One region of the Rheinheimera tilapiae genome, then DNA from elsewhere that is predicted to be linked to it. Evidence: predicted binding sites of a transcription regulator. Region 1 holds the regulator's gene; each other region holds the start of a gene.

Region 1 (6,034 bases):
CGTCGCCTTGCTGGAAGCTCGTGGTTTTTCCGCCGATGATTTTGCCCTGTCTCATCCGGGTGGCAGTCTCGGCCGCCGTTTGTTACTGCGCATCAGTGATGTAATGCACGATGGCAGTCAAATTCCCCTGGTTGACGAGCAGGCAACGATTTCAGCAGCGCTGCTGGAGATTTCCCGAAAAGGTCTGGGCATGACCGGCGTATTAAACGCACAAGGTCAATTGGCCGGCATCTTTACCGATGGTGACCTGCGGCGGATCCTCGACCAGCGCATTGATATTCATCAGACGCTGATTGTCAGCGTGATGACACGTAACTGTGTCACAATCCGGGCAGAAATGCTGGCCGCTGAGGCGCTGAAAATTATGGAGCAAAAGAAAATTAATGCCCTGATGGTAGTCAATGCCGAGAAAGTGCCGGTCGGCGCTTTGAACATGCATGATTTGTTGCGTGCAGGAGTGCTCTGATGACACTGGGTTATCGCGAACTCTATCAGCCCCTAAGTGCCGAAGTAGAAGAAAAAGCACGCCAGATCAAGCTGTTAATTTGTGACGTCGACGGGGTTTTTTCCGATGGCCGCATTTACCTCGGCAATGACGGCGAAGAACTGAAAGCGTTTCATACACGGGATGGTTATGGCGTGAAAGCACTGCGCCAAGCCGGCATTGAAGTCGCTATTATTACTGGCCGGCGTTCATTGATTGTTGAAAAACGCATGCAGGCTTTGACAGTGCAGCATATTTTTCAGGGGCAGGAAGATAAAATGCCGGCATATCAACAACTAAAGCAGCAGCTGAAGCTGGAAGACCAGCAAATCGCTTATATAGGCGATGACTTATCCGATTGGGCCGTGATGCAACATGTGGGTCTGTCTGTCGCCGTTGCCGATGCTCATCCGTTGTTACGCCATCAGGCGGCCATGACAACTAGCCTGCCTGGTGGATTTGGCGCTGTACGTGAACTTTGTGACCTGTTATTACTCTCTCAGCACAAGTTTGGGAATTTCTCAGGAAGCAGCACATGATCAGGCAATTGCTCTGGTTATTTCTGGTACTGACCGGCGCCACAGTGTTATACAGCTGGATTGAAGCGGCTGATGAGCCAAAGCAAAAACCGGTAGAACGTGAATTGGTACCGGATTTTGTCGCCTACCAGCTGACCCGGCGCAGTTTTGACAAAGACGGTAATTTGTCCGGCCAGGTCAAAGCTGCGCAGATGGCGCATTTTGAGCAGCTGGGTCAGATCCAGTTTGAACAACCGGCTTACACGCTGTATGAAGATCGACAACCACGCTGGCAAATTAGCAGTGCTCAGGGTGTGTTTTATCAGGATAACAAAGTGATCCTGGAGCAAAATGTTCAGGTGGATAACCTGCATTCTGACGAAATGTTCAAACAAATTCAGACAGAACAGCTGGAAATGCTGCTCGATACGCAAATGCTGCAAACCGACCATCCGGTACTGGTACTGGGCCAGAGTTTTCAAATCCATGGTCAGGGTTTGCAAGCCGATTTAGCCGCGCAAAAATTGCGCCTGTTCAAGCATCAGGGGACGGTATATCAACATGAAAATCAATAAGCTGGGTTGTTTGTGCCTGCTGTTAATCAGTATGACAGCCGCGACAAAAACAACCGATTTCAGCGAACCTATTGAAGTCAACGCCGACCGCAACGAAGCCAGCCTGAAACAGCAAATGCTGGTCTACTCTGGCAATGTCATCGTCAAGCAAGGCACCTTATTGATTAAAGCTGAAAAGCTGACAGTCGATCGCTCCGCCGGTGAAGGTAAAGAAGTCTTCATCGCTGTCGGGCAACCTGCGGTGTACTCACAGGTGCTGGATGGTGACAAACCGATCCAGGCCAGTGCCGAGGAAATTCGTTATGCGATGGCAACCCGGGTGCTGACACTGACCGGTAAAGCGGAAATTACCCAAAGTGGCAGCCTGGTACGTAGCGCCAAAATTGAATATGACCTGCTGAAACAACAACTCAGTGCCGAAGGTGAAAAAGGCAAAGAGCGGGTCACAACTATCTTTACCTCTGAAGGAAAATAGGGTGAAAAAGCTTGTTGCTGCGCACCTGGCGAAGAGTTACAAAGGCCGCCAGGTAGTCAAAGACGTCAGTCTGGAAGTCGGTGCCGGCCAGATTGTTGGATTATTAGGTCCAAATGGCGCCGGCAAGACCACCACATTTTATATGATTGTTGGCCTGGTGCCGTCTGACAAAGGTCAAATCACTTTGGGCGGTAATGACATCACTTTTGACCCGATCCACGCCCGCGCCCGTCAGGGGATCGGTTATTTACCGCAGGAAAGCTCGATTTTCCGCAAGTTAACGGTGTTTGATAACCTGATGGCTATTTTACAGATCCGTAAAGATCTGAGCGAAGACCAGCGTGAACAAACTGCTGACGAACTGCTGGATGAGTTTAATATCACCCATATCCGTAACAGTCTGGGCATGAGTCTGTCCGGTGGTGAACGGCGTCGGGTAGAAATCGCCCGCGCTTTGGCTGCCAATCCAGCCTTTATTCTGCTGGATGAACCTTTTGCCGGTGTGGATCCAATCTCAGTGCTCGACATCAAAAAAATCATTCAGCACCTGCGTAATCGTGGCATCGGCGTATTAATTACCGACCATAATGTCCGCGAGACCCTTGATGTTTGTGAGATCGCCTATATCGTCAGTCATGGGGAGCTGATCGCCTCTGGTACACCGGCTGAGGTATTAGCCAACCAGCAAGTCAGAGATGTATACCTCGGTGATCAATTCAGGCTATAGTTAGCAAAAAACCAGTCCCCAGCTGGTCGTCAGGAGTGACAAGAAGTACATGAAGCCATCTTTACAACTTCGGCTTGGACAGCAATTAACAATGACGCCTCAGCTGCAGCAAGCTATCAAGCTGCTTCAGCTGTCGACCATTGAATTGCAACAGGAAATCCAGGAAGCACTGGACGCCAACCCGCTGCTCGAAGCCGAAGATGAATTTAGTTTTTCCGAAGCCCCCAGCGGCAATGAATTGCAAAATACTGACCCTGCGCCTGAACACAACAGCGCTGATGAATATGCTGAACCGGAAGTGCCGGATAGCAGCGAGTCAATGACCGAACAGAACATCAAAGAAGATTTGCCACTCGACAGTAACTGGGACGACCTGGTCAGTGCAGCCCCGGTCTCTGGCACAGGTTCACCAGACGAAGATACTGTGTTCCAGGGCGAGACCACCGAAACCCTACAAGATTATCTGCGCTGGCAAATGCAGCTGACACCGTTTAGTGAAACAGACCGCGCCATTGCCGAAATTATTATCGAAGCCATCGACGAAAACGGCCTGCTGACCATCAGCTGTGAAGACGTGCTCGAATCGCTGGGCCTTGATGATATCGAAGCGGACGAAGTGGAAGCCGTGCTGAAACGGATCCAGCTTTTTGACCCGGTTGGTGTGGGTGCCCGCACAATCCAGGAATGTCTACTGATTCAGTTGCGCCAATTTGACCCGCATACGCCTTTCCTGAAAGAAACCTGCGAAATAATTAAGCATCACAGCGAATATTTAGCGAATCGTGATTTCCGTTCTCTGATGCGCGTGTCTAAACTGAAAGAGGATGATCTGCGTGAAGTGATGCGACTCATCCACAGCCTGAATCCCCGCCCTGGCGCGGATGTGATCCGGCAGGAACAGCAGTATACGGTGCCGGACGTGTCGGTGAAGAAGGTCAAAGGCCGCTGGATGGTCGAACTGAATCCCGACGCCTTCCCGAAAATCAGAATTAACGAACAATACGCGGCGATGTCGCGACAAGTACGCAATTCATCAGACAGCCAGTTTATCCGCTCGCATCTGCAGGAAGCCAAATGGTTCCTGAAGAGTCTGGAGAGTCGCAACGAAACGTTATTAAAAGTGGCCAACTGTATTGTTCAGCAACAACAGGCGTTTTTTGAACATGGCGAAGAAGCCATGAAGCCGATGGTGCTGAATGATGTGGCAGAGATGGTCGGCATGCACGAATCAACGATTTCCCGGGTCACTACCCAGAAATATATGCATACCCCGCGCGGAATTTTTGAACTTAAGTTCTTCTTTTCCAGTCATGTCAGTACAGAGAGCGGTGGCGAATGTTCGTCAACCGCAATCCGGGCCTTTATTAAGAAATTGGTGGCGGCGGAAAATCCGGCCAAACCGCTCAGTGATAGCAGAATGGCCGAGATCCTGTCGGAACAGGGGATAAACGTCGCGCGGCGCACCATCGCCAAGTATCGGGAATCTCTTTATATTCCGCCGTCTAATCAACGTAAGAGCTTGCTCTAAGTAAGTGCTCACCTAAGAAGGAAATGTCTATGCAAATTAATCTAACTGGTCGTCATGTAGAAATTACTGCAGCACTGAGAGAATATGTAGACAGCAAATTTGCCAAGCTTGAAAAGCATTTTGAACATATCAACAATGTGCATGTTGTGCTCAATGTCGAAAAGTTAAAACAAATCGCCGAAGCCAAACTGCATTTAAACGGCGGAGAGGTGTTTGCGCAGTGTGAAGATGATAACATGTACGCCGCGATTGACCTGTTGATCGATAAACTGGATCGTCAGGTCATCAAACACAAAGAGAAGATTTCTCGTCACTGAACTCTGGATTTATGAACCTAAGCTCAATGTTATCGGAGGACTGCACAAAAAGTGCGGTCCTTTTTAATAGTAAAAAACGCATCCTTGAATACGTCGCGGAGCTTGCACACCAGCATATGCCGGAATTGTCCGAGTCCACAGTATTCGAAGCGCTGATGGCGCGGGAAAAGCTGGGCTCAACCGGTATTGGCGGCGGCATCGCCATTCCTCATGGCAAACTGAAAGGCGTGACAACCCCTGTGCTGGTGTTTGTTGTCAGTCAGGATGCCATTCAATTCGATGCAATTGACAATCAGGCCGTGGATATATTCTGCGCCATCCTCATTCCGGAAAATCAGTGCCAGACGCATTTGACGACGTTAGCCGGCATCGCCCGACTGCTCAGTCAAAAGGATCTGACGCGAAAAATCCGTCATGCTGGCACGGATCAGGCACTGTATCAGTTGCTGCTCAGCCATGCTGACACAGGCAGCGCCAAATGAAATTACTGGTGGTTAGCGGCAGGTCAGGTTCAGGTAAATCCGTCGCGTTACGGGTGATGGAAGATTTAGGCTACTACTGCGTTGACAATATTCCGGTCAATTTGTTGCCCACCCTCGCCAATGCGGTGATGGGACAATATGAACGTGTCGCCGTCAGTATCGATGTGCGCAACTTACCGCAGGAACCGGAGGAACTCACCGAGATCCTGTCGTATCTACCGCGTAAAGTTGAACTGACCATCCTGTACCTCGATGCCGACCATACCAGCCTCATCAAACGTTTTAGTGAGACCCGCCGGCTACACCCGCTGTCGCATCAGGCGATGTCACTGGACGAAGCCATTCAGCGCGAGCAACAGTTACTGGACCCAATATCCAGTCGCGCCGATCTGTATATCGACACCACAGAACTAAACGTACATCAGCTGACCGAGCAGTTACGCGAGCGGATCCTCGGGCAGAAAACCGGTCGCTTGGTGATGTTATTTGAATCTTTTGGCTTTAAATACGGCATTCCGAAAGACGCAGACTTTGTCTTTGACGCCCGCTTCCTACCCAATCCACATTGGGAACCTGAATTGAAGATCCTGACTGGTCTTGACCAACCAGTGAAAGATTATCTGGAAGCGCAGCCGGTGGTCGCGAAATATACCTGGCAAATTAACAGCTTTATCAGCACCTGGTTGCCACACCTCGAACGCAATAACCGCAGTTACCTGACGATCGCCATCGGTTGTACCGGCGGACAACATCGTTCGGTTTATATTGTTGAGTCTTTGGCAGAAAGCTTCCGGGCTTTACGCGAAGACGTGCAAATCCGCCACCGGGAGTTAGTCCGTCACCATGGCAAATAGCTTTAAAGATACTGTCACCATCGTCAATCAACTGGGTTTGCATGCCCGTGCCGCCACCAAGCTGGCGCAGCTAT
Region 2 (6,034 bases), 230 kb from region 1:
GGTGATCGCGGACGATGAACCGCTGGCGATCAGTAATCTGAAAGCCAAACTTGCCAATTACCCGAACCTGCAAATCGACGCCTGTTTTGATAACGGCGACGACACGCTGACTTATTTACAGCAGCACCAGGTCGATTTAGTGTTTCTGGATATTCAAATGCCGGGGCTCAAAGGCATCGACATCCTGAAGCAACTGAACAAAGCATCGGCATTAAGTCCGCCACTGCTGGTACTGGTCACTGCTTATGAGCAATATGCGTTTTCGGCTTTTGAGCATTTCGCTTTTGATTATTTGCTAAAGCCGGTATCGCGCCAGCGCCTGGCGCAGTGCCTGCTTGATGTGCGTACAACGCTGGATAAAAACCAGCCACTCAGTGAAGTGGCGCAGCCGCATAAACTGACCTTCCGTACCGGCGCGTCAACACTGTTGCTTGATGACATCGATGTGCGGGTGATTGAAGCCGCCGGCAATTATATGTGTGTGCAGACTTTGTCTGAAAATCTGGTGATCCGCGAAACCATTAAGGAATTGCTGCAGCGGCTACCGGCGCATTTTGTGCAAATTCACCGCTCTATTCTGGTCAATTTGCACCATGTACATAAAGTGAAAACCCACCACAACGACTATCAGTTCACTTTATCCGACGGCAAAGTGGTCAGCGCATCCAGACGGTACAAACAAAACTGGGAAGGCCGGCTGGCTGAGTTATAACCTGCCTGGCCCTAGTGCTGCGAGCTGATGTTGCTGCAACGGGGATTGGCCGGAAAAATCTTCATTTTATTTCGAAAATAACCATGACCGGACAACGAAGGCTTTTGAAGAGCAAAAGCCTGTTCCTTTTTCATTCGAAATTCAAAAAAATATCACAGAAATATCATTTTTTTGCCGCCGTTGTTCCCGCTTTCTCTGGCCAAAACCGACTAGTCTGGAGTCGGATCTGCTAATACAGACCGCTCAGTAGCCACAGAGCTGCATCCGCCAACATTTTGCAACAGGAACACCGCCATGCCTTATACAACTCGCCTGCGGGCAATTTCAGCTGCCTGCTCCGCAGTGCTGCTGAGCGCCCTGCTGACCAGCACAGCCAGTCTTTGGGTCAGTACAGCCCAAGCCGCGATCCCTTATGCCAACCAGCCCTTTCAGTTCCGCCAGCCCGGTGGAAACACATTAACTATCTATTTGTCCGGCAACAGTTTTTTCGCCGAACAACGGTTGGCCGACGGCCGGCTGGTGATCTATGACACAAAGTTAAAAGGTTATGCTTATGGCCGCGTCAGTGCCGACGGTACAACCATTGAATCGACCGGACAGCTGGCGTTAGCGCCGGCCAAAGCCAAAGCCGATCAGCCGCAGGCTACAGCAGAAACATCGATGGTTCAGGCAGAACCGGGTTTATCCCCGGCCGCCAGAGCTGCCTTAGTGAAACAAGCGCAGCAACAGCTATTCGGTCAACAGCAGCAAGAGCACACAGCACACTTGCATGACGAACCAGCTGACGATGCCGCGGCGTTGGCGACGGATATTAGTACCAGCGCCTTACCGGCTACCGTCAAAGGCCTGACCGTCATTATTCAGTTCCCGGACCAAGCGGGGACTATCAGCAAAACTCAAGTCGAGAGTTTCCTCAATGACCTCAACTACAGCGGTTTTGGCAATGCGCAGTCGGTGCGCGGTTATTTTCGCACTGTGTCCGCCGGCAAGCTGGATTATCAGAACAGCGTGACGCGCTATTACACCGCGAAGAAGAACAAGGCTTATTACACCGACAACAGCCTGTCTGCATCCGTTCGGTCGATGGAGTTGATCTCGGAAGCATTAAACTGGCTGGATAAAACCGAAGGCTTTGATTTTTCCACACTGACCACCAACAGCAGCAAACAAATTCTGGGGCTGAATTTCTTTTATGCCGGTGAAGCCGACAGCGCCTGGTCAAAAGGTTTATGGCCACATATGGGCGGTCTGTCGCCAAAATTCTGTGCTGACGGCGTCTGTACGTCGCGTTATCAGATCACCAACATGGGCACCAATATGGCCATCGGTACTTTTGTCCATGAAAGTGGCCATTTGTTATTTGGCTGGCCCGACTTGTATGACTATGACGGCAGCTCTGAAGGCTCAGTCGCCGCTTTTTGCCTGATGGGCTATGGCGCTATTGGCGCGCAGAACAAATTTAAACCGACCCCGCCAGTCGGCGTCTTGCGCCACCTGGCGGGCTGGGACAGCGTGGTTGAACTGAACCCGAAACTAAATAGCCAGGCGCCGTCTGGTTTACTGAGCCATACCTCAGAAAGCCATCAGCTGTATCGCTGGAGTAATCCGGCCAATACCGCAGAAGCGTTTTATCTGGAAGCCATTCACCAAAGCGGCCAGCAACAATACCAACCAGACCAGGGCCTGGTGGTCTGGCACGTCGATCCGAGCGGTGACAACTCTAATGAATGGAAGCCTTACATCCAGATGGAGCACGCTGACGGCAAACGCGACCCGGAAAATAAACGCAATCGCAGTGATGCCACCGACTTATACGACGGTAATAGCACTGCTGAATTTAACCGCAATTTTCCCAATGCGCTGACCAGCAAAGGCACCAACAGCCTGTGGTGGAATGGCTCCGATTCAGGGTTTGCCCTGGCACAAATCAGCACACCGGCACCGACCATCAGCTTTCAATTGGTCGCAGCGGCCAGCGGAGAAACCTACAGCGGCAATTTGGCCAGCGGTGCCCAGGCGATAGTGCCAAACAACAGTTATTTTCAGTACGGTGGTGGCACCCTCCGGCTGACGTTAACCGGGCCGGCGACCGCGAATTTTGATTTATACCTGCAGCGCTGGAATGGCTCCAGTTGGGTTAACGTGGCGCAGTCCACTTCAGGCACGGCAAAAGAATCATTAAGTTATGCCGCCAACAGCGCCTATTACCGTGTGCTGATCAAAGCCGTCAGTGGCAGCGGCAGTTACACCCTAAAACTGGAGAAATAACCACGACGCCACGATCGCTATATCTAGCCGTTGCGATCGTGGCCATTTTTGCGCCAAACAGCTGCCTTTTATCCCGGTAAAACAGGCGCTGGTCACTTCATCACCTGCGCACAGCCTGCCGTCCCTTTTGCTCAGACAACCCGTCCGATCCACCCGACAATACCGCCATCACCGCGCTTGTACTGACGACGCGGCCAGCACCTGAGCAAGCCAATAACCCCGAGGGATACGCAATGAACACCATGACTTTATTACGCAGTGCCGCATTAACCATCACAGTTGCCACCAGTCTTACAATGCCCGCCACCGCCAGCAAAGGCGATCTGTCTTATATCGACCAAGCCGTGTTGAGTGTCTGCGTGGAAGCCGCCCAGGACGACGCCTTTGGTCTGGTAAAAACCTTAAAAGCCTATCGCATCAGCAAAGACAACGCGGTGAAAAAAGTGGTGTGCAACAGTCAGCCGCTGGTCGACTTCGCCCGCACTGAACAGGCACATAAAGTGGTGAAACTGTTAACGCCGGTCGAGAACCGGATCAATGGCAATGTAACAATTAAAGATGTGGATGCACCGCTTTGAAAGCGGTTGGCCAGCTAAATCACCCGCAAGGTATTTGCCCTGCGGGTTTCCCTTTTAATCACGATGATCGGTCTTAATTGTCAGGGACTCAGTTTGCAACAACCGCTAGGGCGTGTTGCACGGGTAACACACCAAAGAAAAAGCCGGACAAGGATCCGGCTTTAGCAGTACAAAACGCGTTGCAGCGCGTTCGTGTTTAATTCTGGCGACTACGGCGCAACATAAGACCCGCAAAACCTAAACCCATCAGCGCCAGAGCGCCAGGGGCAGAAACGGCTTTTGTTTCTTCATTAAAAGTGAAATCGTCCATAGCCCAGTGGCTTTGATTCGTTTCTTTATTGAAAATGTGCAATTGATCAATATCGTTCCAGTTTAAACCGATCCACAGTGGATTTTTTGTATCCAGCGCAAATTTTTGGCTGCTATATAACAGATTGCCGTTTTTATAACCTGAAAACCAAATTGATTGATTCTCCCACGCAGATGTCCAATAAGCACCGTTGAACTTAAAAGTACCTGGGCCAGCTAAGCTAATAACATTACCGCTTTTGGCATACCAATTTAATACAGTCATTGAGCCAGACACCGTACCCAAATCATAACCGGAGCCTGGGTGATAATTTTTATGAATTGCATAAATCCCTTGACCACCACTAGTCCAGTTAAAACCGGCATACCCATTACCAACCGGAGCAAGGCTCGAAAGATCTTCGAAATCAACTACTGTCGCTTGAGCATTAAGGGCTACAGCGGCCAGCAGACTTACAATCAGCTTGATTTTCATATCATTTCCTTTAATTAGACAAACGGATGCTTTGATGTGTCATAGCAATTGACGTGCCATAAAGGCAAAATTGTAATTCATTGATTTACAAATAAATAATATGATGAAACAAATAATTTTACACAAATAGTAAAAATAACTGACACATTGTGCAAAATAAAGTCCGATTCTTGAAGCCTCCGACAATCTCAACCATCGCCGAACAGCGCCAGTAAATCCATCGCGCTGCCTTGCCATGGCTGACCTTGAGTGCCGGCGAACAGCTGATCAGCAAGGCCACGTTTGTATTGCTGCATCTGCTGCACTTTTTCTTCGACGGTGTGGCGGGCGATCAGCTTATAAACAAACACCGCCTTGTCCTGGCCGATGCGGTGCGCACGGTCGGTCGCCTGATTTTCCGCTGCCGGATTCCACCATGGGTCATAGTGAATTACAGTATCTGCCGCGGTTAAATTCAATCCGGTGCCGCCGGCTTTGAGGCTGATCAGGAAAATCGGATTGTCGCCGTGTTGGAAATCGTCGATTTGTTGTTGGCGGTTTTTGGTCTGGCCGGTCAGTTTGCTGTACGGGATGCCGAGATACTGCAGTTCCTGCTCGATTAAGCCCAGCATACTGGCGAACTGACTGAACAACAGAATTTTACGGCCTTCTTCAATCATCTCGGGGACGTTGTCCCTGAGCCATTCCAGTTTGGCGTTATGTTTAACCGACTGCGCCTGTTCAATCGGCACCAGACGCGCATCGCAACAGGCCTGGCGTAACTTCAGCAATGCATCGAGGAATTCGATTTGACTGGCCGCCACGCCTTTTTTCAGGAACAACTCCCGTACTTTGGTTTCCATCACCAGCCGGATACTTTCGTACAAATTGCGCTGGTCATGCTCCAGTTCCAGCAACTGGATAATCTCGGTTTTTTCCGGTAGCTCGGTCGCGACCTGATTTTTGGTGCGGCGCAGCATAAAAGGCGCAATGCGTTGTTTCAAGGCGTTGGAACGTTCCATATCGCCTTGTTTTTCAATAGGTTTACGGAACACTTGCTGGAAATAGGTTTCAGTACCTAAAAGGCCCGGCAACACAAAATCAAACAAGGATTTCAGCTCACCCAGATGATTTTCCAGCGGCGTGCCGCTAAGGGCGAGGCGGAATCCGGCTTTGAGTAACCGCACTGCCTGCGCGGCCTGACTACCGGAGTTTTTAATATGCTGTGCTTCATCCAGCACCACCAGGCTAAAACGCAGATGCTGGTAGACCTTGATATCACGCACGATCAGCGGATAGGTGGTGACCAGCAAATCATAATCACCAAGCTGTTCAAACAAATGCTGACGCTTGCTGCCATAGATTTGCAGCACCCGCAGTTCCGGCGTGAACCGTGCCGCTTCCTGCTGCCAGTTGCCAAGTAAACTGGTCGGACAGACAATCAGCACCGGCTCGTTCAGCCGGCCGGCTTCCCGTTCACTTTGGATAAAACTTAACGTCTGCAGGGTTTTGCCGAGTCCCATGTCGTCGGCCAAAATACCGCCAAGGCCATAGGTACGCAGAAAACTGAGCCAGTTCAGGCCTTGTTGCTGATAAGGCCGCAAAGTCGCTTGCAGGCGCGTCGGCACCGGTACTTCAGCGATGCCATCAAATTGCTGCAACTGTGAACTTAAGTTCGCCACCCGGCTGGCATTGAGGTATTTCACTTCGGCC
Region 3 (6,034 bases), on a different contig from region 1:
TGATGGAGCTGGCTTTAATCTCGCCCTGCGTTTTTTTGCCACGCCGGTTGATGCCTTTCCAGTCGTAGTTGTCCAACTCTTTAATTTTTGGAGCGGCCGCCATATTAATTCCTTGTGCTGAGCCTGTTGCCGTCTACATGCTTGTCAGGCGTTGGTCACCCGGTTAATTTCCGCCAGGCTAGTCAGGCCTGCCGCTGCTTTTGCCAGACCGGACTGGCGTAAATTATTGATACCTTCCCGCTGGGCCTGTTTGGCGATTTCTAACGAGTTTTCACCAGCCATTATTTTTTCAGCAATAACGGCAGAAATTGGCATGACCTCGTAAATACCAACCCGGCCTTTATAACCGCCAGTGCAATACTCACAGCCAACCGGTTTAAATAACTTCATTGTCGGTAACTGCTCGGCAGTGAAACCCTGGCGCATTAATTCGGCTTCCGGCAACAGCTCTGGCGCTTTACAGTGATTGCATAACCGCCGCGCCAGCCGCTGCGCGATGATTAAAGACACCGAACTGGCGACGTTGTATGCCGGTACACCCATATTTAACAAACGGGTCAGCGTTTCCGGGGCGGAATTCGTGTGCAGGGTGCTTAACACTAAGTGACCGGTTTGGGCCGCTTTAATGGCGATTTCCGCAGTTTCGAGGTCACGGATCTCACCGACCATGATCACGTCCGGGTCTTGCCGTAAAAATGCTTTGAGCGCGATAGGGAAGGTCAGGCCGGCTTTGTTGTTCATCTGCACCTGATTGATGCCAGCGAGGTTAATCTCGACCGGGTCTTCAGCGGTGGAGATATTGGTCTCTTCGGTATTCAGAATATTCAGACCGGTATACAGCGATACCGTTTTGCCGCTACCGGTGGGGCCTGTGACCAGAATCATGCCCTGCGGTTGTTCCAGCGCGCTCAGATACAATTGTTTTTGTGATTCTTCATAACCGAGAATATCGATACCGAGCATCGCACTGTCGGAATCGAGGATCCGCATAACAATTTTTTCGCCCCACAATGTGGGTAAACTGCTGACGCGAAAGTCGATGGATTTTTTCTGCGACAGTTTGAGTTTGATCCGACCATCCTGCGGTACACGTTTTTCTGCGATATCAAGTCGCGACATTACTTTGAGCCGTGCGGACAGTCGGCCAGCCAGCGCCACCGGCGGCGACGCGACTTCATGTAAGATGCCGTCAATGCGAAAGCGGATGCGGTAACTTTTTTCGTATGGTTCAAAGTGCAAATCCGACGCACCTTTGCGGACGGCGTCGTGCAGCATTTTGTTGATAAAAGTGATGATTGGCTGATCTTCTGCTTCACTGCCGGGTTTTTCATCGAGGTCGTCACTATCACCAACCCCCAGCGCCGATAGATCCCAATCCGAACCGGCGAAGCTGTCAGCATTTTTGCTGTCAAACACCCGGTCAACCAGTTTGAGCAGTTTGTCGTATTCAACCACAATCAGTTCGGCGTGCAGACCGGTGCTGAATTCGAAATCTTCCACCGGTTGCATATCCGTCGGGTCAACTACACCGAGAAACAAAGTCCGGCCGCGTTTACCGAGCGGCAGTACCTGATGTTTTCGGATCAGCTTTTCGTTGCGTTCCTGTTCTGGCACAAATTCCAGATCATAAAAATCCAGATCGATCAGGCTATGCATGGTAAAGGCCGCGACATTTTCTGCCAGCGATTTGGCAGTAATGAGTTTCTCAGCGATAAGAAGTTCAGCAACGTTCTGATATTGATGGGATTTTTCGACGATTAAACGTTGGGCCAACCCAGTATCCACTAAACCTGCCTGGCTCAGTCGACGCAGCAGAATGGATTGTGGGTTTAGTGCCATAAAAACGGTCCTGCAAAACAGCAAAAAATCAGTATATCTCTGATTATGCCAACAAAAGTAACTGATTCAAGTTTAATTATGGCGATTGGCCAGATAGGGTTCATATTTTTGCGTGTTCTGTAGAGACTATGTAAACAGCAATAAAAAAAGCCGCATAAAGCGGCTTTTTTTGGGTTTAACTATTAACAGTAACCTTTACCTTGGCAAGTACCGCTAACTGCCCATGTAGTCTGGCCGGAAGCAAATGTTGGGGTGAGAATATAAGTTTCGCCATTCAGACCGTTCGTTGTCTTCGCTGTAGCTGTAATCACCCCGTTTGTTGTAGCTACGGTTTGTACATTGCCATACGCAGTCAGAGCAGAGATCTGATAACCAGGGCCTGTGGCGCCATCTGTACACCCAGTTACACCGGCTTTATCCAAAGCACACAGTTCGACAGCAGTCTTCAGCGCAGCGGTGGAATTTACAATTTCTGAGAACTTAGATTTGGCGGTGTAGGTCTGGTACGCAGGCAGAGCAACCGCTGCCAGAATACCGATGATTGCAACAACGATCATTAATTCGATTAAGGTGAAACCTTGATTACGTTTCATAGTACATCTCCGTTTGTGAGTAATTAACCCGGGGGGCTGTTTTCTATTCTGGACAAATTTAAATGTTACGCAAGAAAAAAATTCGATTTTGTAATTATTTATTTTTTCTCAGTGTAACGTTATGAAATTAAATACTATTTCAAGTGTTTACCTGATTTGGGTATCAGTGTTTTTGTCAGGTTGGTTTAAGTTTTGAATAAAATGCAATATTTAGGCCAATCAAAATTACCCATTGAAATATAAAGAAAATAAGTTTTTGTTAATAAAGTGAGATAATTCTGTGCTAAGGCATTCTCAGCGCTGGGCACTTGACAGCTGCTGCTTTTTTGGTTCAAGCGGCTAAAAAAAAGCCAGCATTCGCTGGCTATTGACTTCGGGTTGGCGGCAAAAGGTTTGCCGCAGAGCCGACACCGGCCTCTCAACGCACCCGTAGGCGCATTGACAGGTCAATCGCCTGCACATTTTTGGTCAAAGCACCGCTGGAAATATAGTCGACATTAGTACTGGCCAGCGCTTTTAGTGATTCAGCCGTCACATTGCCGGAGACTTCGAGTTTGGCTTTGCCCTGATTCAGCACCACCGCCTGCATAATGTCGGCAGTATGGAAGTTATCCAGCATGATGATATCCGCACCGGCCGCCAATGCCTGTTCCAGTTCGGTTAAGTCTTCAACTTCGACTTCGACCGTTTTGCCGGGAAAGTTTTGCCGGGCAGTTTGCACCGCGTTGGCGATAGAGCCGGCAGCTGCGATGTGGTTCTCTTTAATCAGGAAGGCATCGTATAGACCGATGCGATGGTTTTTGCCGCCGCCACAACTTACCGCGTATTTCTGTGCCAGTCGCATGCCGGGTAAAGTTTTACGGGTGTCCAGTAAGCGGGTTTTGCTGCCGTTTAATAACGCAACATAACGCGCGGTGGTTGTCGCTGTGCCGCTTAAGGTTTGCAGGAAATTCAGCGCTGTACGTTCGCCGGTCAGTAAAATGCGCGCTGGCCCGCTGATTTCGCAAAGCACAGTATTTGCTGTCACTTTGTCGCCATCCTGCACAAACCATTGGATCACCGCTAGGTCGGACAACTGAGCGAACACTTCATCAACCCAAGCAGTGCCACACACCACGCAGTCTTCCCGTGTGACGACAGTTGCAGTGGCTTGTTGTTCTGGCGGGATTAACGAGGCGGTAATGTCGCCTTGCTGGATCGGTAAATAACCTAAATCTTCAGCCAGGGCGTGACTGACGCCCCGACGTATTTCTTGCATCAGGCGTTCCTGATGGCTTAATTCGGTCACAGTGCTTTGCATAACGTTCTTATCGTTGAGTCCAGTTTATCGTTGGATCAGGCGCAGCTGTTGCTGCTGTTTAGTAAATTCTAAATGGTTTAATGCGCTCATTCCTAGCAAAATCTCTGCGCCTGCCAGATTGGGAACAATACTGGCATCCAGATCTCTGAGCACAATGTCACCGAGTCGAAGCTCAGCAATACGGCTGCGATGCACAGTCACCACGCCATTGGCAGTTGCACTTTGATAAGGCGTCCCTTTGACCATGCCAGTGCGCGTGGCAACTTGTTCAGATACCGCCACTGCAGTGGCGCCGGTATCCAGCAGAAATTCAACAGGCTGGTTATTCAGTAACAAAGTTCCGACATAATGCCCCTGCCGGTTGGCATCGAGCACGACCACCCGTTCGCCAGTGGCACCGAGTTCTTGCTGCAATTGTTGGTTCGGGTTACGTTGTTGCTCCAGCACATCAGCAAAAAACAGATACACCAGCGCCAGGACCAACAGCCATGCGATCCAGGCAAAGCTACGGCCAAAGCGGGCGGTACTGTCAGGTGGTTGTTGCGATGGAGACGGATCTGAAGCTTGCATTCAATTGCCATGACGCAGAGAATAAAGCGACAGCATAACCATTGAGGAAAGGCTTTGCCAAGTACGGCTCCACGGGATCCCGCATTCAATGCGGCATTGCAGCAACCGCAACCGGTAGAACTGGTCAGTCGGCCTTGCAGCCATTATGACGACAGACCCGATCCGGCCGACATTAGTCTGCTGGTGATCCACAATATCAGTTTGCCACCGGCGACTTTTTCTACCCCTTATATTGATGACTTTTTTGGTGGGCGTCTGGATTGTACCGCACATCCATATTTTGCCCGGCTGCAAGGCGTGCGTGTATCCGCGCATTGTGTGATTTATCGGGATGGCCGCATCTGGCAGTATGTTCCGTTTAACAAACGCGCCTGGCATGCCGGCCTTAGCTTGTTTGATGGTCGCGATAAATGTAATGACTTTTCGATTGGGATTGAGCTGGAAGGCACGGATGACGTGCCTTATACCGAGGCGCAATATTCGGCGCTGGCCAGTCTTAGCCGACAGTTATTGCGCCAGTTTCCGGCAATCAATCCACAGCGGATTGTCGGCCACTGTGATATCGCGTCGGGTCGCAAAACCGATCCGGGCCCGGCTTTTAACTGGCCGCATTATTTTCAATTGCTTGGCATGGCGCCGGCGAACTCTACCCATTCTGATCCGAGCGCAGGAGAATTCTTATGACGTTGTTAAGCATGCTGATCGCATTAATTGTGGAGCGTCTCGCCGTGCGCGGACGCGGCTGGCAGTTGGTGACTTACCTGCAGCCTTACCTGCGTTTTTGTAGTTCGGGCAGCGTTGGCAGTATCCGTCAGCAGCCCTATTTTCTTTTCGTTGGCTGGTTGCTGCCGGCGGTGGTGATTGCACTGCTTATATATAGTGTGCAGTTTTGGTTATTTCAGCTGGTACTCAACACTGTGGTGCTATTGCTGTGTATTGGCAGCTGGCATTACCGGCAGCAGTACAAGCAGTTTTTGAATGCTTGTCAGCGTGATGATGAGCAGGCGGCCTTTCTGTGCATGCACCAAATGCGTCAGGCACAAGGCGCGCCGGAGCTGACTTATGGCCCACAGCTGATTTGGCTGAATTTTCGTTATTATGCCGCGGTATTGTTCTGGTATGCACTGTTGGGAGCCTTTGGCGCCGTGGCTTATGCCTGTCTGCGACAACTCGCTGAACCTATGACTTATCAGCACAGCAGTGATTTGCCTGCTGAAGACACTGCAGCGGTAGCCGATGCCGCTGCGCCTGAAGTCGAAACGCCGGCTGTAGCCGCTGACTCTGCACCGGTCTCCGCTGGCTGGCGTCTGTTCGCCGATGATCTGCTGCACTGGGCTGACTGGCTGCCGGTGCGTTTGTTTGGTTTAGGCCTGGCGTTGGTTGGTGATTTCAGCCGCACCAGCGCTGTGCTACTGCAACACGCCGGTGCTATGCAGATGAGTGCGCCACAATTACTGACTGAACTGAGTCAGGCGGCGGAGCCAGTCCCAGAAGAACTATTGAATTCGCGGGAAGCTGCCGTCAGTGCCGTGGCTTTAGCAAAACGCAACGTGCTGTTTTTCCTGGCCCTGGTGGCTGTTCTGACGCTCAGCGGCTGGCTGAGTTAACTCAGCCCTTGGTAAAAAAACGCCACGATGTGGCGTTTTTTTATGGTGCAGATCGCGTTGTGGCCAGCGGCTAGGGTAGACGATAGCTTCGTACTTCATTAATGGTCTGACCAATTGGGTTTTTA
Region 4 (6,034 bases), on a different contig from region 1:
CGCCGAAATTTTGGCCTGGTTCAGATCCTCAATCGACGCCATCGCCATACCGACTTTCTGAACCTGCTTTGGTTCCAGATGTTTCAGGATCTGCGCCGCATCTTCTTCCGACAAGCTCAGCAGCAGGATGGCGGCTTTTTCTACGCCATCGAGCTTACCAACATCAAAAGCCGGTTTTTGCGTTGTTTCTACATTACTCATCTTCAGCCAACCAGTTTTTCACGACCAGAGAGGAAAGTTCAGGCTCATTGGCAACCAGCGCCCGCACCGCTTTTAACAGATCTTCGTCACCATGCAGATCTGGCAGCATTAAGGTGCCATCTGCAGCGAAACCAACAGATTTCGCATCGAATTCTTTACTTAACAGGTCGATGGTATCATCGCCCAGATCAACACCGCGTGACAGCGACATTTCGTCATAGCTTTCAGAAGTATCTTCAGGGTAGATCAGTTTCTTCAGCATTGGCCGGACGATAAAGATGATCAGCACGATAATCACGAGTACCGCGGCAACCAGTCTTGCCAGACGCATAAACCATTCTTGCTCGTATATTGGCAATTCAGCCGCGGCGACTATCTCTTCGCGGGTAAAAGGTACCGACACAACTTCGATGGTGTCGCCACGTTGCACATCAAAGCCAACACCGCCCTGCAATAACCGCCGAATATTCTGCATTTCGGCCTGACTGCGTGGCTCTGGTTTGGCTGGTGCATCGGCCGCGGCTGCACCCATTTTATAATCGACCGCAACGGACACGCTGATGCGGCGGATCACACCACTTTGTTGCGTGCTGTGGCTGATGGTCGTGTCCAGTTCATAATTGCGCGTGACTTCTTTGCTGTTACGACCAGGCACGACCGGTGCTTCGCCGTCGTTGGCTTTTTCCGGAATATTCGAATCCAGTGGCGGTTGATTCGATAACGCCCCGGGGATCCCCATCGCGCCGCCGCCCACACTGTTTTCTTCTGAAGTCATTTCACTGCGTACGGCAGGTAAATCTGGGTTGTAACGTTTCTGCGTCTGTTCAGTGGCAGTGAAATCCATTTGCAGATCGACCTGCGCCGTATAATTGTCCATGCCGAGCACAGGGATCAGGATGGAGTCAATTTTCTGACGATATTCATCTTCACGTTTTAGCTCAATTTCGTATTCCCGGCGTGAACGCGCGGATGCAGCATCCTGTGATCCACTGTTTAACAAGCGGCCATTTTGGTCTGTCACTGTAACTTTGGACGGCTCCAACCCCTGTACCGCCGAAGCGACCAGATCAACAATGGCGTCGACTTCGCTGTCCTTAATCGCCTTGCCACCTTTAGCGGTGATCATCACCGTGGCCGATGGTTGCTTTTCCACCCGGGCAAAAATGTTTTCTTTTGGAATAGCCAATAACACCCGCGCACGGGCAATGCTCTGAAACTCTTCAATGGTGCGGGCCAGCTGTTGTTCACGGCTGTGTTTGAGCCGCTCCATTTCCAGACGTTGACTAACACCAAAACCACTGTCCTGCATCAGAATTTCGTCGCCGCTGTTGGCGTCTTTTTCCAGTCCGGCCCGGTTGAGTCCCAGTTTGACATCCTGGTATTTATCGCCGCGAACCAGAATGGTGTTGCCTTCCAGTTTGTATTCGATTTTTTGCGCATCAAGATGATCGAGGTGGGTGATGAGTTCGCTGGTTTCAAAAGTGCCCAGCGGACGCATATCCGGTTCGCGTGCCCACATAATGATCAGGATCGCAATCGCGATACAGATCGTTAATGCAATGATCAAGGCGATCTGCCGGACTATGTCCATACCGCCCATAGAACCAATAAAACCAGATTTCTGTTCGACAGGGGTGCCCGAGTCAACCGGCTGGTTAAAGTCACTACTGCTTAAGGTTAATTCTGTTGATTCAGCCATTTAGATTGCTCCCATCACACCGGCATCGCCATGACTTCTTTATAGGCTTCCACTAGTTTGTTGCGGACCTGTACCGTAGCTTCAAACGCAATGGAGGCTTTTTGTCCGGCAATCATCGCCTGAGCCAATGACACTTTTGGATCGCCCAGTTCAACAGCTGTCGCCAATTCACTGCTGTTCTTCTGCAGACCATTCACAGTGTTCAGAGCCTGTTTGAATAGCTGAGAGAAGTCACTCTGGCTGGTATTTTCAACCTGAGCCGGCCCAGTTTGCACGTCACCGGACAGACTGCGGGCCTGCCGGGCAAAAGCCTGCATTTCCTGGTAAAGCCCTGCGCCTTTAATATCCATGATGATCTCGCCTGTGAAGCTATTGATATAGGCTGATTAAGCACAAGTTGTGCCAAGATATTATTGTTTATATTCATCAACTTAGATGGAAATCGAAAGAGTCAAAAAAACGACACCGAATAAGATTTCGTGATATGCGGGCGCGATGGCAGGTCTGAGGGATGCTTGCGAAGCGGCTGTTCAGTTGGTGAAGCGGGTAAGCAACAGCCGGCCACAGCAGTGCAGTGGCCGGCTGATTCATCAGCGATCCTGGTCAATAAAGCCCGTCAGAAAGGCAATGCAATACCTGACTCTCGCATCCTGGCCAGTTTGTAACGCAGGGTTCTGGCACTGATGCCCAGTTTTTCCGCCACTTCTTTGCGGCGATTGGCACAGGCCCGCATGGTTTCCAGAATGATCCGGTGCTCCTGCTCATAGACGCCGGATTTAAACACGCTGAGTTCAGGATCGATACTGACTGCAACAGGCTCTGGCCGGTTCAGACTCAGCGGGCTGTTTTCCAGCATAATATCTTCGTCGCTGATCAGATTGTCGTTGTGCACAATCAACGCCCGTTGGATCACGTTATCCAGTTCACGCACATTACCCGGCCATTCATGCGTTAACAACTTGCGTTTGGCACCGGCTGATAACTCTGGCGTCGCAATCCCCTGCTGTTGGCAATGCCGCTCCATCAGATGGGCTGTCAACGGCAGAATATCCTCTGGACGCTCCCACAGGGCCGGCCAGGTCAGTGGAAACACATTGAGCCGGTAGAACAGGTCTTCGCGAAATTGACCTTGTGCCACAGCCTGACGCAGGTCGCGGTTGCTGGTGGCAATCACCCGAACATCCAGCTTAATAGTTTTACGGCTACCCAGCCTTTCAACTTCGCGCTCCTGCAGCACCCGCAATAATTTTGCTTGCAGGTTCAGGTCCATTTCGCTGATCTCATCAAGCAAAATGGTGCCCTGTTGTGCCTGCTCGAATTTACCCGGACAAGCTGAAATGGCGCCGGTGAACGCGCCTTTTTCGTAACCAAACAACGTCGATTCCAGCATATTTTCTGGAATTGCCGCGCAGTTAATCGCCACAAATGGCCCGTCGTGACGCGCCGACTGCAGATGGATGTACCGTGCCAGCACTTCTTTGCCTGAACCACTGGGACCAAGCACCATCACATTGGCGTCGGCCCGGGCGACTTTTGCCGCCAGTTTGACCAGCTGCTGGCTGCAAGGTGCAGCAACAATCGGCTCAAACGGTAATACTTCTTCCGGACTGACATAGCGGCCAACCATATTGATCAGTACTTCCGGCGAAAAAGGCTTAGCCAGATAATCCACCGCACCTAAGCGGATCGCGGTCACCGCGTCGTTCACTGTGGCGTAGGCTGTCATCATCAATACCGGCAGCTGTGGATAATTCAGTTTGACCGATTTGAGCAATTCCAGACCGGAGATAGCCCCCATCTGTACATCACTGACAACCAAGCGGATTTTATGCTGTTTTAATTGCTGTAATGCCTGTTCGGCATTCGCTGCCAGCACCACATCATATTGGGCCAGCGTTAGCGTATCGGCCAGAGCTTCCTGCAAACCGGCGTCATCTTCTACAACCAGAATTTTAGGCTTCTGCATTGCAAGGCTCCTCGATTGGTAACGCACTGCGAAACACAGTGCCTGGATCTGCCAGACAAACTGGCAGGGTCAATTCAAAACGGGCGCCACCGTTGCGACCGTTCAGACAACGGGCAATACCGTTGTGTGAATTCGCTACCGCCTGCACTACGGCAAGGCCAAGACCAGTGCCGTTGCTGCGGGTAGTAAAAAATGGTTCGAAAATTTGCTGCTGCAGGTGCTCTGGCACGCCAGGGCCTTCATCTTCAACGGCCAGCACCACTTTGCGCTGATCTTTGCTGGCAATGGCAGACAACTGAATGCGGGCTCCAGGTCCGGCATGTTCCAGCGCGTTATGCACCAGATTGCTGAGGGCGCCAGCCAATGCGCTATGGTTGCCAAGCACAGTGACATCGGGATCAGGTAGTTCGACGACCACAGTCCCCTGCTGTTGCAGGACTAGCGGTTCAACGGCGGCAAAGACCTCGCTGAGCAGTTGCTGCATCGACAAAGGTACCGCCTGCTGTTCACGCCCAGCGCGGGCAAATAGCAGTAGATCATTCACCTGCTGTTCTAAATCGGTCAGCCGGTTCAGCAGTTTTTGCGTAAATTGCTCGCGCGCTGCCGGACTTAATTTTTGATTGGCCAGATTGCGGGCATACAACAAAGCACCGGACAGCGGCGTGCGGATCTGATGCGCCAATGACGCCATCATCTTACCGAGCGAAGACAGGCGCTGCAGATGTGATAACCGGCTTTGCAACTGACGGGTTTCGGTCAGGTCAGTCAACACGATGAGTTGACCAGTTAAAGGTTCCAACGGGCTAATCGCCAGCTGCACACGCCGGCCATCATGTAACGACACTTCGAGACCATCATCATTGCGTGGCCGGAAACTGCGGTTAATCACATCCAGCCAGCGCTGCCCATGCAATGGCTCGCCGAGCATAGCGACAGCAACCGGATTTGCCTGCATCACATAGCCGCGCTGATCTAACACGACAATGCCGTTTGGCAACACCTGCAGTAAATGCTGTAAGCGCTGCAATTCCAGGCGCTCCGGATCAGAAATCGCCACAGGGACTACAGTCGCTGTCACACCTTGCAATAAGGCCAGATGAGGTACCGCAGACGCTGATGCCGGTAATGGACCTTTTTTCAGCGCAGCGTGTGGAGACGTGAGCATAATTTCACCGTCAGGGTTTTGAACACAACCCTTTCCAAGCAGAAATCATGCCACTAAATTTTATGTTGAAATTCAATATCTTAGATTATATTTGCCTGCCAAATTTTTGGCAGTCAGTCGTTTTGACCGTTGTCGGCTTCATCGCGCATCAGATTATACTTACGCATTTTTTCTACCAACGTAGTCCGGCGCAAGCATAAAATATCCGCAGCACGGGCAACAATAAAGTCGTGGCGTTCCAGTGCCTGATTGATCAGACTCACTTCCAGATCTGCCAAAAATTGTTTCAGGTCCATGCCATCATCCGGTAACAGATCGAGTTGCCCGGACGTCAGCGACGTGAAAGCAATCTCTTCATTACTCTCCTCGTCGTCACTGCCAAACTGAAACAGTTCATTGATTGCATCACGCTCCAGCAACGCTTCCGGATAATGCGGAATATAAGCTTCTACATCAATATGGCGATATTTTTGCGGCAGATCGGCAACATCAACCACTTGGTTCGGGAACATAATCGTCAAGCGTTCGACCAAATTTCCCAATTCGCGGACATTGCCCGGCCAGGCATGTAATTTCAGACTTTCAATGGCCCGTTCAGTAAATTTAACGCCGGCTTGTCCTTGAGTTTCCAGTCTTTGCAATAGTTCCGTCACCAATAAAGGCAAATCGTCAGCACGTTCTTTTAACGCCGGCGTGTCAATTGGAAATACATTCAGCCGGTAATACAAATCTTCCCGGAACCGACCGTCTTCAATCATGCCTTCAAGCTGGCGGTGAGTTGCCGCGATAATACGCACATCCGCGCGGATCGGCTGACTGCCGCCGACACGTTCATAGGTACGCTCTTGTAACACCCGCAGCAGTTTGACCTGCATTGGCAACGGCATGTCACCAATTTCGTCGAGGAAAATAGTCCCGCCCTGCGCCAGTTCAAACCGGCCCTTGCGAGTAGAAATGGCGCCGGTAAAAGCACCTTTTTCATGACCAAACAACTCGCTTTCGA

What was found. The regulator sigma-54, encoded in region 1, starts transcription at its own class of promoters, with help from an activator protein. The targets are predictions, from matches to a motif close to TGGCANGNTNCNTGCTT.
Region 2: the regulator sigma-54 is predicted to act here: its motif matches at 4,385-4,401, upstream of ACFFJP_RS14440 (PEP-CTERM sorting domain-containing protein).
Region 3: the regulator sigma-54 is predicted to act here: its motif matches at 2,634-2,650, upstream of ACFFJP_RS03955 (pilin).
Region 4: the regulator sigma-54 is predicted to act here: its motif matches at 2,289-2,305, upstream of fliE (flagellar hook-basal body complex protein FliE).

The regions. Positions count from the first base shown of each region.
Region 1 covers NZ_JBHLXP010000003.1:572,350-578,383, forward strand. The annotation lists gene ACFFJP_RS13440 (KpsF/GutQ family sugar-phosphate isomerase) at 1-466, shown strand, start outside; gene kdsC (3-deoxy-manno-octulosonate-8-phosphatase KdsC) at 466-1,023, shown strand; gene lptC (LPS export ABC transporter periplasmic protein LptC) at 1,020-1,577, shown strand; gene lptA (lipopolysaccharide transport periplasmic protein LptA) at 1,564-2,052, shown strand; gene lptB (LPS export ABC transporter ATP-binding protein) at 2,054-2,779, shown strand; gene ACFFJP_RS13465 (RNA polymerase factor sigma-54) at 2,829-4,307, shown strand; gene hpf (ribosome hibernation promoting factor) at 4,337-4,624, shown strand; gene ptsN (PTS IIA-like nitrogen regulatory protein PtsN) at 4,651-5,106, shown strand; gene rapZ (RNase adapter RapZ) at 5,103-5,960, shown strand; gene ACFFJP_RS13485 (HPr family phosphocarrier protein) at 5,950-6,034, shown strand, end outside.
Region 2 covers NZ_JBHLXP010000003.1:804,614-810,647, forward strand. The annotation lists gene ACFFJP_RS14420 (sensor histidine kinase) at 1-18, shown strand, start outside; gene ACFFJP_RS14425 (LytR/AlgR family response regulator transcription factor) at 1-712, shown strand, start outside; gene ACFFJP_RS14430 (M6 family metalloprotease domain-containing protein) at 1,007-2,980, shown strand; gene ACFFJP_RS14435 (DUF3718 domain-containing protein) at 3,214-3,558, shown strand; gene ACFFJP_RS14440 (PEP-CTERM sorting domain-containing protein) at 3,755-4,342, opposite strand; gene ACFFJP_RS14445 (DEAD/DEAH box helicase) at 4,531-6,034, opposite strand, start outside.
Region 3 covers NZ_JBHLXP010000001.1:955,956-961,989, forward strand. The annotation lists gene ACFFJP_RS03945 (type II secretion system F family protein) at 1-103, opposite strand, end outside; gene pilB (type IV-A pilus assembly ATPase PilB) at 145-1,839, opposite strand; gene ACFFJP_RS03955 (pilin) at 2,022-2,432, opposite strand; gene nadC (carboxylating nicotinate-nucleotide diphosphorylase) at 2,851-3,690, opposite strand; gene ACFFJP_RS03965 (retropepsin-like aspartic protease family protein) at 3,757-4,302, opposite strand; gene ampD (1,6-anhydro-N-acetylmuramyl-L-alanine amidase AmpD) at 4,357-4,986, shown strand; gene ampE (regulatory signaling modulator protein AmpE) at 4,983-5,909, shown strand.
Region 4 covers NZ_JBHLXP010000005.1:339,310-345,343, forward strand. The annotation lists gene fliG (flagellar motor switch protein FliG) at 1-201, opposite strand, end outside; gene fliF (flagellar basal-body MS-ring/collar protein FliF) at 194-1,900, opposite strand; gene fliE (flagellar hook-basal body complex protein FliE) at 1,915-2,250, opposite strand; gene ACFFJP_RS17875 (sigma-54-dependent transcriptional regulator) at 2,517-3,866, opposite strand; gene ACFFJP_RS17880 (sensor histidine kinase) at 3,853-5,031, opposite strand; gene ACFFJP_RS17885 (sigma-54 dependent transcriptional regulator) at 5,145-6,034, opposite strand, start outside.